4 regions of the Sphingobacterium sp. Ag1 genome follow, and region 2 is predicted to be linked to each of the others. Evidence: riboswitches for the same ligand, from Rfam matches in the RefSeq annotation. Region 2 holds a riboswitch; each other region holds the start of a gene.
What was found. A riboswitch is a leader RNA that binds a small molecule or an ion and turns the genes downstream of it on or off. The one in region 2 is predicted to bind S-adenosylmethionine.

Region 1 (3,155 bases), on a different contig from region 2:
TGTTTCGGCAGTAACGGACAGCATGCAGCTACGGATGCAGAATATTGGCGGCAAATTCAGTATAGATCTTGCAGCGACCAAGGATATTGTCATCGGTGATGAATTACATTTTTCAAATGTATTTTACAATCTATTGGATAATGCCATCAAGTACAGCAAAGGAGATTTACATGTCAACATCCATTCAAAAAACGTTGGCGATACCATTGTTGTCACCATAGCCGACAACGGTATTGGGATGAGCCGGGATCACCTGCAAAAGATTTTCGACCAGTTTTACCGTATTCCAACTGGAAATGTTCATAATGTCAAAGGGTTTGGTCTCGGCTTAAGTTATGTACAGGATATCCTGAGAAGGCTTAACGGAAAAATTACAGTTAAAAGTGAAAAAGATAAGGGCACGACCTTTGAAGTAATTTTGCCTATTAAAAAATAAAACGTTCCTTTTTTGTATATTTCCTCTTTAAAAAATTTCAAAGGTTGAGGAAAGCTGATTTATCAGCATCAAGGACATTGGTGAAAATTAATATATTCATTATGCAAAAGATATTATTAGCAGAAGATGATCCTAATTTGGGGGATCTTTTAAAAGACTATCTCGAATTAAAGGGAAAATTTGACGTCACATTATGCACGGATGGAGATGAAGCGATTTCTCAATTCAAAAAAAATAACTACGACCTTTGTATTTTTGATGTCATGATGCCCAAAAAGGACGGATTTACAGTTGGACGTGAAATCAGAAAAACAAACAGTACTGTTCCTATTATCTTTGCCACAGCAAAGGGGATGATGGAAGATAAGACCGAAGCATTTGAGCTAGGAGGAGATGATTATATCACCAAGCCTTTTCGAGTGGAGGAATTATTGCTCCGCATCAATGCTTTGCTGAAACGCAGTGTTCGAGACAAAGAAGAAGAAGTGGTTGCTGATAAATTTGAAATTGGCGATTATTTCTTTGATTATACAAGTCAGCAGATTTCTTACAAAGGACAGATGCAAAAACTATCCACGAAAGAAGCTGAACTACTCCGCTTGCTTTGCTTAAAGAAAAATGATGTGCTGACCCGGGAAGAAGCCTTGTTAAAAATATGGCATGATGATAACTACTTTACGGGTAGAAGTATGGATGTATTTCTCAGTAAACTTCGTAAATATCTAAAAGAAGACAGCAAAGTTGAAATTGTCAATGTGCACGGAAAAGGTTACAAGCTTTTGGTAAGCTAAAAAAAAGGGGAATGAAAAATATAGTCATTCCCCTTTTTATGCTACACACGTATTGTAGCGTGACATACTTGAATTCGTGGATGAAAATAAAAGAACAAAACAATTTCATCCTTAGTAGAATATAAAAAATTGACGCACTTTTATAAAAAATTTGCATTTCAAAAAGAAATGTTCTAACTTAGCGTCGCTTATAGAGAAAGGCAGAGGGAATAGACCCGATGAAGCCTTAGCAACCTGTCCCTTGACAAGGTGCTAAATTCTACCCTACTTGATATGGGAATGATAAGCCGAAGTCACCGAATTCTAGTGTGTCCTTCTCTCTCTAGCAAGAAATATAGTTGAAAAAGAAATATTAAAAACATTCATTATGTTATTGACTAACAATTTAGGTTACCCTCGTGTGGGCGCGTTCCGCGAATTGAAAAAAGCCAATGAGGCCTATTGGGCTAAAAAATCTTCTGTTGAGGAATTATTGGACACAGCAAAAAAAATTCGTGAAGGCAATTGGAAAACACAAAAAGATGCTGGAATAGATTTGATCCCTTCCAATGATTTCTCTTTTTACGATCAAGTATTGGATTTAACCCTTACTGTTGGTGCAATTCCTGCTCGCTACCATTCTTTATTGAATAAAGTAGACAACAATTACAGTTTAGATCTATATTTTGCCATGGCGCGCGGTTTCCAACAAGAAGGAATCGACGTGACTGCAATGGAAATGACCAAGTGGTTGGATACGAACTACCACTACATGGTACCAGAATTCACCAAAGATCAAGAATTCAAATTGACTTCCGAAAAATTCTTAAATGAATACAACGAAGCAAAATCATTGGGCATCGATACTAAACCAGTTCTATTAGGTCCTATCACATACCTTTTGATCGGTAAAGAAAAAGAAGCTGGCTTCGACCGTATCGATTTATTGGATAAACTTATTCCAGTATATGAGCAAATTCTAGCTAAACTAGCTGATGCTGGTGCACAATATGTTCAGATTGACGAGCCTTTCTTAGCATTGGATTTAGATGCTAAAGTAAAAGCTTTATATCAACCTACTTTCGAAAAATTAGCTGCAGCAGCAAAAAATATCAAATTAATCGCAACGACTTACTTCGAAGCTTTAAAAGACAACGAAGATATCGCAGTTAACTTACCTATCCATGCTTTACATTTGGATCTGGTACGCGGTGAAAACCAATTGGATACGGTATTGGCTAAAGTTCCTGCTTCATTAACATTATCTTTAGGTATTGTTGAAGGCCGTAACATCTGGAAAAATGATTACGAAAAATCATTGGTCAAAATCAAACAGGCTGTTGATGCATTAGGAAAAGACCGTGTATGGGTAGCTCCTTCTTCATCACTGTTGCACGTTCCTTTTGACTTAGACAATGAACACAATGAGCAATCGCTACCGGCTGAAGTAAAAAACTGGTTAGCATTTGCTAAACAAAAATTAGCTGAAGTAAAAGATTTAGCCGTACTAGCGGAAGGTGAAGTTGACGCTGAAACAGCAAAACGCTTCGAAGCGAACAAAGCGGCTGCTGAAAGCCGTCGTACCTCTCCATTGATCCACAAACCAGAGGTCAAAACACGTACAAGCAATATCACTGATGACGATGCAAAACGTACCTCAGCATTTGCTGAGCGTAAAGCGGCGCAACAAGCGAAATTCAACTTACCGGCATTCCCGACCACAACTATCGGTTCATTCCCACAAACGAAAGATGTTCGTAAATGGAGAGCAGACCTGAAAAAGGGTGCTATTACGCAGGCAGAATACGATAAAGCAATCGCAGAAGAAACAGAAAACACCATCCGTCTTCAAGAGCAATTGGATATCGACGTATTAGTACACGGCGAATTCGAACGTAATGACATGGTTGAATACTTCGGTGAACAATTGGCTGGTTACGCATTCACAC
Region 2 (3,155 bases):
GATATGGATGGCAAAGAACTGATGTTTCCGCTGTCCGACGATTTGATCTTAGGAATTGATGGCGAAGAGGAGATCATTGAAGTTGAATTGCCTGAGGGATTGGTCGATCTGTATAAGGAATAGGCATATCCCCAAGCTTATTCAATTGAATATCCTATACTTACTATTGCAGTAATTTCTTATCTTGGTCCTTATATATTAATATTACTATTGGCCATAATTATTAATTGATTTTGAAACCGTTATTACTGCTGTTACTCACACTCTCATTGTCTTCGTGTACTTTCTTTGGGAAGAAAAAGGAGTTTCCTGAAGGCAACTACCAAATGATATTGGGCTATCCAAATGATGAGTATCATAAATTAAAAAGAGAATCTCCCCAAAATGTGGAGGCAGATACCTATGGTAATGATCCTATTCTATACCGATCCTTTCTTTCGCTTCATGATAAGGACCAGTTTGTCATGGCGATCGATGATATTTTACTCTTTGGTAAGTACAAATTTGACGGTGATAGATTAGAATTGACGGATGAGAAAAAAGGTAGTGTCGCTTTGGATATTGTTAAAATAAAAAAAGATTTTGTTCAGCTGAGAGGTGATTTTTCACAGTTTAGCTCAGCACGTATACCCACTAGTGAAAGACTTTATATCAACTTTGCGTTAGATAAAACCCTTATCCGGGAAACGCCCAGTAAATTTGATAGCCAAGTGAATTTATGGCGAAATGCTCCGGTAAAATCAGAAAGTGAAAAGGAGATAAAAGCGAGGGCCTTGAATTTCGTAGATTATTCTATCGCTTATTTCCAACACATATCAAGTTCTGGCACCCATCACGATTATCGAATGGATGGTGTCGAATCACCAATTATTTATGCTGAGAATGGCATTGTGCTCAAGGCATGGGCAGATGTTCCCGATTCTTGGAAGGAATTATTTTACAACGAACAAGAGGCATTGGTCGCCTATCACTATTTATTTGACGGATTTAAATATGGATCGAAAGAGGAGTACCATGTTACAGGACTCTTATTGGTCACATTTTATCTCAAAAATTTACGAAATTCTTTGGCAGCTAATCTTTAGCCAATGTTCTTGTGGCATAGTCAATCTCTTCGCTGTCAATGATCCTCGATCGTTAATTCTACTGGTTTTTCTAGGTCTTTTGCTCTTGGTAGGGCGAAGAATCCTGTCGTAGCATGGACACAAAGCTAAAGTGACGTTGAAACATCGTTTATTGAAGTCTTTTTGCTGCTATTTTTGCCTTTTCGAAAAATAATTTTTGTCTTTTGATTTTTTAAAACGATATTAGCAACGCTTATAGAGAAAGGCCGAGGGACTAGACCCGTTGAAGCCTTAGCAACCTGTATTGTTCAAGGTGCTAAATTCTACCCTACTCCATGTGGGAAAGATAAGTTACATGTAGATAAACGATTCCTCGACGTGTGCGTTTCGATGTAAGCCAACCAAACTAAAAACAGTTTTTTAATGAAGATTATCGATCATATCCAGAATGCCAAAGGAAAAACATTGTTTTCTTTTGAGCTATTGCCACCGGCGAAAGGGCAGGGCATCCAAAGTATTTTTAAAACCATGGATGAACTGATGGAGTTTAAACCTCCTTTTATCGACGTCACCTACCATCGGGAAGATTATATCTATAAAGAGCATGCGAGTGGATTACTGGAACGTGTTTCCTATCGTAAACGTCCTGGGACAGTGGCGATATGTGCTGCAATCATGAATAAATATAAAGTGGATGCGGTGCCACATTTGATATGTGGGGGTTTTACAAAAGAGGAAACTGAAAATGCATTGATCGATTTGAACTTCCTGGGGATAGATAACGTTTTGGTGTTGCGGGGTGATGCACGTAAGGGCGATGCCGATTTTATACCAACCGATGGTGGACATGCTTTTGCAACAGACCTATTGGAACAGGTAACCGATATGAATAAAGGAAAGTATCTGCATGAAGACATTATCACGTCGGAAAAGACCGATTTTTGCATCGGAGTAGCCGGGTATCCCGAAAAGCATTTTGAATCTCCAAATTTCAATACTGATTTTAAATATCTGAAACAAAAAGTCGATATGGGAGCAGAGTTTATTGTGACTCAGATGTTCTTTAATGTTGAAAAATACAAGGAATTTGTAACAAAATGTAGGGACAATGGAATCCATGTGCCCATTATTCCGGGATTAAAACCACTGACAACAAAAAAGCAATTGGTGACCTTGCCAAGAATTTTTCATTTAGATATTCCAGAGGAACTGAGTGACGCTGTCGCGGCATGTAAAACGAATGCCGACGTCAGACAGGTAGGTGAAGAGTGGTTGGTACAACAGTGTCAGGAGCTGATTAAATTTGGCGCTCCGGTATTACATTTTTATACGATGAGTAATCCTGGTCCAACAAAGAAGATTGTTGAAAAACTAGCCTAACTCATAAAATGATAAAAAAGGGAGCAGATAAGCTCCCTTTTTTTATGATAATATTCATTGTGAAAGCCTGAAATAGGTTGAAAGTCTCGGCAGCGTGGTTTAGGTCGATCTCTATATTCAGCGTTGAATAGCCTGTTTATAGTCAGGTACTGGTGTTAAATAGTGTTAATTCGTGTGTCGGAGTCAGGATAACTTTTTAACTTAAAGTGCTAAAAAGGATTTTAACAATAGACCAATTGACCTTATGACGTACAATAGATTAAATTCTCTACTCGGTTTTGCTTGCGGACTAATTGCCACCTGTGTATATATCGCTACAGTTGAAAAGACGGTAAGCTGGTGGGATTGCGGTGAATTTATAGCCTGTGCCTATAAATTGGAGGTGGCACATCAACCGGGAGCACCATTGTTTCTTCTTATTCAGAATATATTTTCTAATCTCGCTTTAGGGAATAAGGGGCAGATCGCCTATTGGATGAATATAGGTTCTGCAGTTTGCAGTGGAATTACTGTTACCTTTTTATTTTGGACAATAACCGCCATTGCTAAAAAGCTACTCAACAAAGACAAACAAGCTCCTTTGTCAACCTACCTGCAGATCTTCGGCGCAGGAGTTGTCGGTGCAATGGCATTTAGTTTCAGCGATTCATTTTGGTATTCGGCGGTAGAATCTGAAGTTTATGCAATGTCTTCCTTATGTACAGCAGTCGT
Region 3 (3,155 bases), on a different contig from region 2:
GCCCATTCCAATGCTTGTTGACCGCCTAATGACCCCCCGATAAGGATCTCTATTTGTTTGATTTCCAGGTGGTCCGCAAGGACTTGATGTGCGTTGACCAAATCCCTCACTGTGAATTCGGGGAAAGATAGGTAATAGGGTTGTCCGGTTGCTGGGTTTACAGATAGCGGATTACTGCTATTATATGCTGATCCTATGACATTGGCACAAATAATATAATAATCGTTTGCATCAAACAACTCACCTGTTCCAAAAAGACCGGACCACCAATCCAGCACATCTGCATTGGCCGTTAATGCATGGCAAACCCAGATCACATTGCTGCGATCTGCGTTGGGTTTGCCAAATGTTTCATAACTGATTTGTAAATCAGTAAGCTCTCTTCCATTTTCAAATACAAAAGGCTCCGGGTGCAGATATATATGCTTACTCATTTCACGTTTAAGTTTTAAGCCGAAAAAATCTGATTATTTAATTTTATCAAAAGCTTGTTGTAAATCGGCTTTGATATCATCAATATGCTCTATTCCTACAGAAAGACGTAATAAGCCTTTGAAGACTCCGGCATTGGCTTGATCTTCATCACTCAATTGTTGGTGGGTTGTAGCTGCTGGATGAATAATCAATGACTTCGTATCACCAACATTGGCCAAATGACTGATCAATTCTAAGCTGTCGATAAAGCTATTGGCCTTTTGCGCTGCGTCACCTTTAAGTTGGAAAGAAAGTACCGCGCCATAGCCATTTTTAAGGTATTTTTGTGCGTTAGCGAAGCTCGGAGAGCTTTTTAATCCCGGATAGTTTACTTTTTCTACCTGTGGATGCGCCTCAAGCCATTTTGCGACCTCTAAAGTGTTGTCTACATGGCGTTGCACCCGCAAAGACAAGGTTTCAAGTCCTTGTAATAATAAAAATGAATTGAAAGGGGAGAGTGCTGGTCCGAAATCCCGGAGCCCTTCCACACGCGCCCGAATAGCAAATTGAATATTTCCGAATGGTCCGCTTTCACCGAAAACTTCGGAAAATACTAAACCATGATAGCCTTCAGATGGTTCGGAAAATTGCGGGTATTTTCCATTGCCCCAATTGTAGTTTCCGCCGTCGACGATGACACCGCCAATGCTTGTGCCATGTCCACCGATCCATTTAGTTGCCGATTCAACAACCACATTTGCACCATACTCCAGAGGTTTAAATAAATAACCTCCGGCTCCAAAAGTATTGTCGACGATTAATGGTAAGTCATATTTTTTTGCTACAGCAGCAATTTTTTCAAAGTCGGGAATATTGAAACTTGGGTTTCCGATTGTTTCAACATAGATTGCTTTTGTTTTATCATCAATGAGCGCTTCAATTTTATCGGCTTCGGCGTCTGTAGCAAAACGAGCTTCGATGCCTAGGCGCTTAAAAGAAACTTTAAACTGGTTGAATGTACCGCCGTATAAGTTGGATCCCGCAACAAAATTGTCACCACTTTCCAAAATATTATTTAAAGCTATAAACTGTGCCGCCTGGCCGGATGCAACAGCAACAGCTGCAACTCCACCTTCCAGTGCCGCAATACGTTGTTCGAAAACATCCGTAGTAGGGTTCATAATCCGTGTATAAATATTACCGAACTGCTTTAATGCAAATAAGTTTGCGCCGTGTTCGGCATTTTCAAATACAAAAGATGTTGTTTGATATATAGGAACTGCTCTGGATCCCGTAGTAGGGTCAGCGACTTGACCAGCGTGAACCTGAAGAGTTTCGAATTTTAAATTTTTGTTTGAAGACATAATATATCAGATTTTAAGGGTTCAAAAAGAAATTGCAAAGTAAAAAGAGAAGCATACACACCTCCTTGAAGGGTCTGTTAAATCTTTATCCAAGAAAACGGAAATGATTTTTAACAAGCATGGAAGTGCATATGCATACGCATTCGCATCGATACAATTGTACGATGGGTTACACTTTCGCTTATCGTGCGGTTCACTTGTGTTGAACCTGAATTTTTAATGGACTTCAGTAATTTAATAATCATTGTCTTATGTCATTTATATGCTCCAAAACGATATTGTTTTGGACAGGAATTGGCACCTTTTCAAACAAATTGAAGGTTGCCAGCGGGTCATTGAGCCAGTCTCTCGCCACTTCTTTATAAATCAAGACCTACTGATGAAGGGAGGTGTTGATTAGAAATCTTCTTTCGAAGACGACACAAATATAAACTCTTTTTTTATTAAAGCAAAAGAAATGCTATTTTTTAGTTAAAGGAATTTTGAATAACATGCCGATTGGCATCACATATCTTCCGATGAAACCGCAAAAGTAACTGTCAATCGGGTATTACGATTTCTTTAAATTGATCCGTTCTGCAGTTTGATTTAAATCTGTTAGAAGAGGTTTAAGCGCATCGATTCTACTATGGATATCATAGGCGAGGTGGCGATTCGTCTTTTTGCTTAACGATAGCGAGAGGCCCACCAAATGGGAATTGACCTGATATGCGAGTGCCTGAAAATGGTGAATATGTGACCAATCCATCCATTTGTGCTCGGGTTCTTTTTTCATTTGATTAATAGCGTCTGAAAACAGGGCCATGGCGGTCTGCGCCTTTTTACGAGCCAGTCGTATATCAAACGAACTTTGTCTTTCGTCCGACAGACGGTTATTGATGATCTGGAAATAATGCGCGTTGTAAAGGGATACCTCTTTTGCCAGCTGAACCATGCCTGTGCTTTGGCGTACAGGTATCAAGAAATAACCCGCTATAGCCAAGAATGCTCCAATCAGTGTGAAAAGTATTCGGCTGCCTAAAATGAGATTGATGTTCCCTTCGAACAGATTGAGCGCAATCACAATTCCCAAGGTAATGAAGATGACACTGACCATATAATTAGATCGGTTGAACAAAAAGAATCCGAAAAGACCCAATGCAGCTATGGTCAGGAGTGCTGGGAGAAAATGAATAGAAATTAAGCAGAACACACCAACTATAATACCCGAGAATGTACCGACAATACGTTCTATATTACGGGTTTTTGTCATTGAAAATGCTGGCCTGGCAACAATAGCGATTGTCAGTAAGATCCAATAGGTATATTTAAAATCCAAAAATAAAATACCGATCAATGCACCTGTTCCAAAAAGAAGAGCCATCCGAATCGCAAATC
Region 4 (3,155 bases), on a different contig from region 2:
CAACTTAGCGCCTAAACCTTATTTCAATAATGGGGGGCATGCGGCCGCCAGTTCAGCAAAAGCCTTGAAAGCACGGGTTTTATTGTTTGCGGCTTATGGTGACAAAGGAGTGCCCGATTTAGCAATTTTGAAAGAGGTAAAAGACTTATGTACCGATATCATGAAAGAGTATACCCTGAGTACGGCTTTTGAAAATGTCTTTCGCGATGCGACACAAAAGAATAATACCGAGATTATCTTTTCGGTCAATTTTCTGGCACCGAATAATACTGCCCCTTGGGACATGTACCTAGGCGATTGGATTGCTGCTTCGCCTTTACAAAACCTGGTGGATACCTATGAATGCAAAGATGGTTTGCCTTTTGGTGAATCACCGTTGACCGACCGAACCAACCCGTTCAAAGATAGGGATCCGCGCCTGAGCAAAACAATTTTTGTGGATCATCCTGATTTTGGCGGCGGTAAGATCCATACACCGTCCAATCCGCGGCCTACAGGTTATGGGGTGTTGAAATTTTTGGATCCGGCCAACCTACCTTTTGGTTTTTCAACATTGAGCCAACAAGATGCGGTTATACTGCGGTTTGGCGAGGTGTTGTTGATGTACGCCGAAGCACAAAATGAAATAGCCGGGCCAGATCAATCGGTTTATGATACCATGAATACTTTGCGGAGTCGGGTTCAGATGCCAGGGTTCCCTGCCGGTTATACCAAGGAAAAGATGCGCGAGCGTATCCGCCACGAAAGAAGAGTCGAACTTGCTTTTGAAGGACTACGGCATTACGACCTGATTCGTTGGCATATCGCGGGTGAAGTACTCAATGGGGTCAAAGACAGTAAAGTGCCCTATCATTTCGAAGATAAATTCTATCGCTGGCCATTACCACAAACAGAAATTGAAAAAAGCGCAGGGATACTGATTCAGAATCCAAACTATAAATAACAAGACTTTTTGCCTTCTTCTGATCGGCAATTTCCTAAACCAACCACAGCAGCGCGCACGAAATCTTTTCGATGCGCGCTATTTTTGGCGGTGATAACGATTACTGTAAAGGGATCAACACATTCTGTTCCAAGCGTACAGGGACATGCTTCACCGAGGTAAAACCGTCTTCCTTAGAAACGATGTTGGAAAGATCCAGTCCTCTTTTGGAGAACGTACTGATCAAAGCTGTTCTAAAGGTAGCTTTTGATGATCCCCAGCCTTGTCCTAAGATGGTGTCATTGTTAAGCTGTATGAGTTCATCCGTTGAATAATAACTGAATTTTTCCAGTAAGTGTTGGTAAAGATTTGTTGTAGTAGCCATACAATTTAAAAATTTAAAGGATTAAACCATAAACTGTATCCAGATCTTTGTGGGAAAATAATCGTTCTGCAACGTTTATTTTGGTCGAAACCCGTATTAATTTACCACCGCGGTGCCTGCACTCGGTTGGTATTGCATCATGCAATTCTGAATACTCTACAAATATAGTAGATTATTTTTTATTATAAAAAATATTTTTGTTTTTACGGGTAAATGAGCGTTAAAATCAGTACAAGGGAGGTCAAAGTGGGGGCAGGTTGTTGTTTTTGATTTGGTTATGAAGCGGATAGCTGGACGGTAAATTTATCATGCTACTGTAATCTCATTTAAAATACTTTAAAAAATAAAGATAAGACGATACTTTTGCGCCATGAATAGAATTGCGGAAATTAATGAATACATTGCTGCCGAACGCGAGGTATTATTGCAACACCCTTTGTATCGTAAGATCAAAACGATCAAGAATCTACGTTCTTTTACAGAAGGGCATGTTTACGCTGTATGGGATTTTATGTCTTTACTAAAAGCTTTACAGATTAAATTGACCTGTACGACTTTACCCTGGTTTGCGAGCGAGCATCCATCAACACGCTATCTGATCAACGAAATTGTATTGGCAGAGGAGTCGGACGAATACATTGATGGCCGCCGTTTGAGCCATTTTGAAATGTATCTGGACGCCATGGATGCCATGGGTGCCGATCTTCATCTGGTCAATAAATTTATCGGTCATGCCAAAAAATCGAGCGACATATTCGATGTCATCGCGACGACGACATTGGATAAGCGGATCAAAGACTTTTTGAATTTTACATTTGAAGTGATTGCTGAAGGTGAGGTGCATAAAATTGCTGCCGCCTTTACGTTCGGGCGTGAAGATCTTATTCCGGGAATGTTTACCTCTATCTTGGAAGAAATTAAAACAAATTTCCCTACAGCCAATCTGGATAGCTTTATTTATTATTTCCAGCGTCATATTGATCTGGACGGCGACGAGCACGGACCTTTGGCCATGCAGATGATCACAGATCTTGCGAAGGACGATGACGTTAAATGGGCAGAAATGAAGGAGATCAGTAAAATCGCGCTACAAAAAAGAATACAATTGTGGAATGCAATAGAAGATTCTTTATACGGATAATCTGGTTTTATACCATCCCCGAAAGGCCTCTCAAATCAACATTTGAGAGGCTTTTTTTATAGGCTGTAAAAAAGAGTAGCGCAAACCCTATTTGGCAGATATTGGTCTTTTTCTTTGAATTGATGAAAAAATGTCTTTTTTCCATAACATATTGGCGTTTGTGAAGAAATCCAAGTTGTAATAAGTGTCTAAGTTTGCAACGCAAAAAAATAATAGAGCACACGTGAACTTTTTTCCTCCCTATTGGGCAAAAGGAATACTAACTATGGGATTGTTAGTATTCACTATTTCGGACACCTTCGCCCTCGATTCTTTGCGTATGTCCCTGAAAGACATGATCGACAAAGCACTCCAGAACAGTAAATACGTCGAGCAGTCCTATTTGCAGCTCAAAGAAAGTGAGGTGGCAGTCCAGCAGCAACGCATGGAGCTGCTGCCCAAAATCTTCGCCAGAGCTTCTGCCAGTTATGCGAGTAATATGCCTGTTTATGATCAAGGTCTTTTAAATAAACCCTCCCAGCATGATATCATTCACTACTTGTACGATAGCGGTTTGGATTTTTATCTGAATCTCTACAATGGGCATCGCGATCTGATGAAAATTGAGTCCAAAAAATTGGAAAATGAGCTGGCCCGGATCGATTGGAAGAATGCGGCGGCGCAGACGAAATTGGAGGTTTGCAATCTTTTTTTGGACTTGGAACTGT

Region 1: linked by a shared signal. The riboswitch ahead of metE (5-methyltetrahydropteroyltriglutamate--homocysteine S-methyltransferase) and the one ahead of AAW12_RS10835 (methylenetetrahydrofolate reductase) in region 2 are both predicted to bind S-adenosylmethionine.
Region 3: linked by a shared signal. The riboswitch ahead of AAW12_RS15885 (O-acetylhomoserine aminocarboxypropyltransferase/cysteine synthase family protein) and the one ahead of AAW12_RS10835 (methylenetetrahydrofolate reductase) in region 2 are both predicted to bind S-adenosylmethionine.
Region 4: linked by a shared signal. The riboswitch ahead of AAW12_RS17790 (hypothetical protein) and the one ahead of AAW12_RS10835 (methylenetetrahydrofolate reductase) in region 2 are both predicted to bind S-adenosylmethionine.

The regions. Positions count from the first base shown of each region.
Region 1 covers NZ_LBGU01000042.1:220,668-223,822, reverse strand. Annotated here, with positions in the region: gene AAW12_RS17010 (sensor histidine kinase) at 1-436, shown strand, start outside; gene AAW12_RS17005 (response regulator transcription factor) at 538-1,227, shown strand; SAM riboswitch class I at 1,413-1,516, shown strand; gene metE (5-methyltetrahydropteroyltriglutamate--homocysteine S-methyltransferase) at 1,595-3,155, shown strand, end outside.
Region 2 covers NZ_LBGU01000036.1:34,772-37,926, forward strand. Annotated here, with positions in the region: gene rimM (ribosome maturation factor RimM) at 1-123, shown strand, start outside; gene AAW12_RS10830 (hypothetical protein) at 234-1,085, shown strand; SAM riboswitch class I at 1,315-1,417, shown strand; gene AAW12_RS10835 (methylenetetrahydrofolate reductase) at 1,488-2,444, shown strand; gene AAW12_RS10840 (DUF2723 domain-containing protein) at 2,689-3,155, shown strand, end outside.
Region 3 covers NZ_LBGU01000041.1:247,097-250,251, forward strand. Annotated here, with positions in the region: gene metX (homoserine O-acetyltransferase family protein) at 1-434, opposite strand, end outside; gene AAW12_RS15885 (O-acetylhomoserine aminocarboxypropyltransferase/cysteine synthase family protein) at 468-1,778, opposite strand; SAM riboswitch class I at 2,034-2,146, opposite strand; gene AAW12_RS15890 (FUSC family protein) at 2,329-3,155, opposite strand, start outside.
Region 4 covers NZ_LBGU01000043.1:48,365-51,519, forward strand. Annotated here, with positions in the region: gene AAW12_RS17785 (RagB/SusD family nutrient uptake outer membrane protein) at 1-943, shown strand, start outside; gene AAW12_RS17790 (hypothetical protein) at 1,044-1,307, opposite strand; SAM-I-IV-variant riboswitch at 1,374-1,467, opposite strand; gene AAW12_RS17795 (DUF3050 domain-containing protein) at 1,678-2,448, shown strand; gene AAW12_RS17800 (TolC family protein) at 2,714-3,155, shown strand, end outside.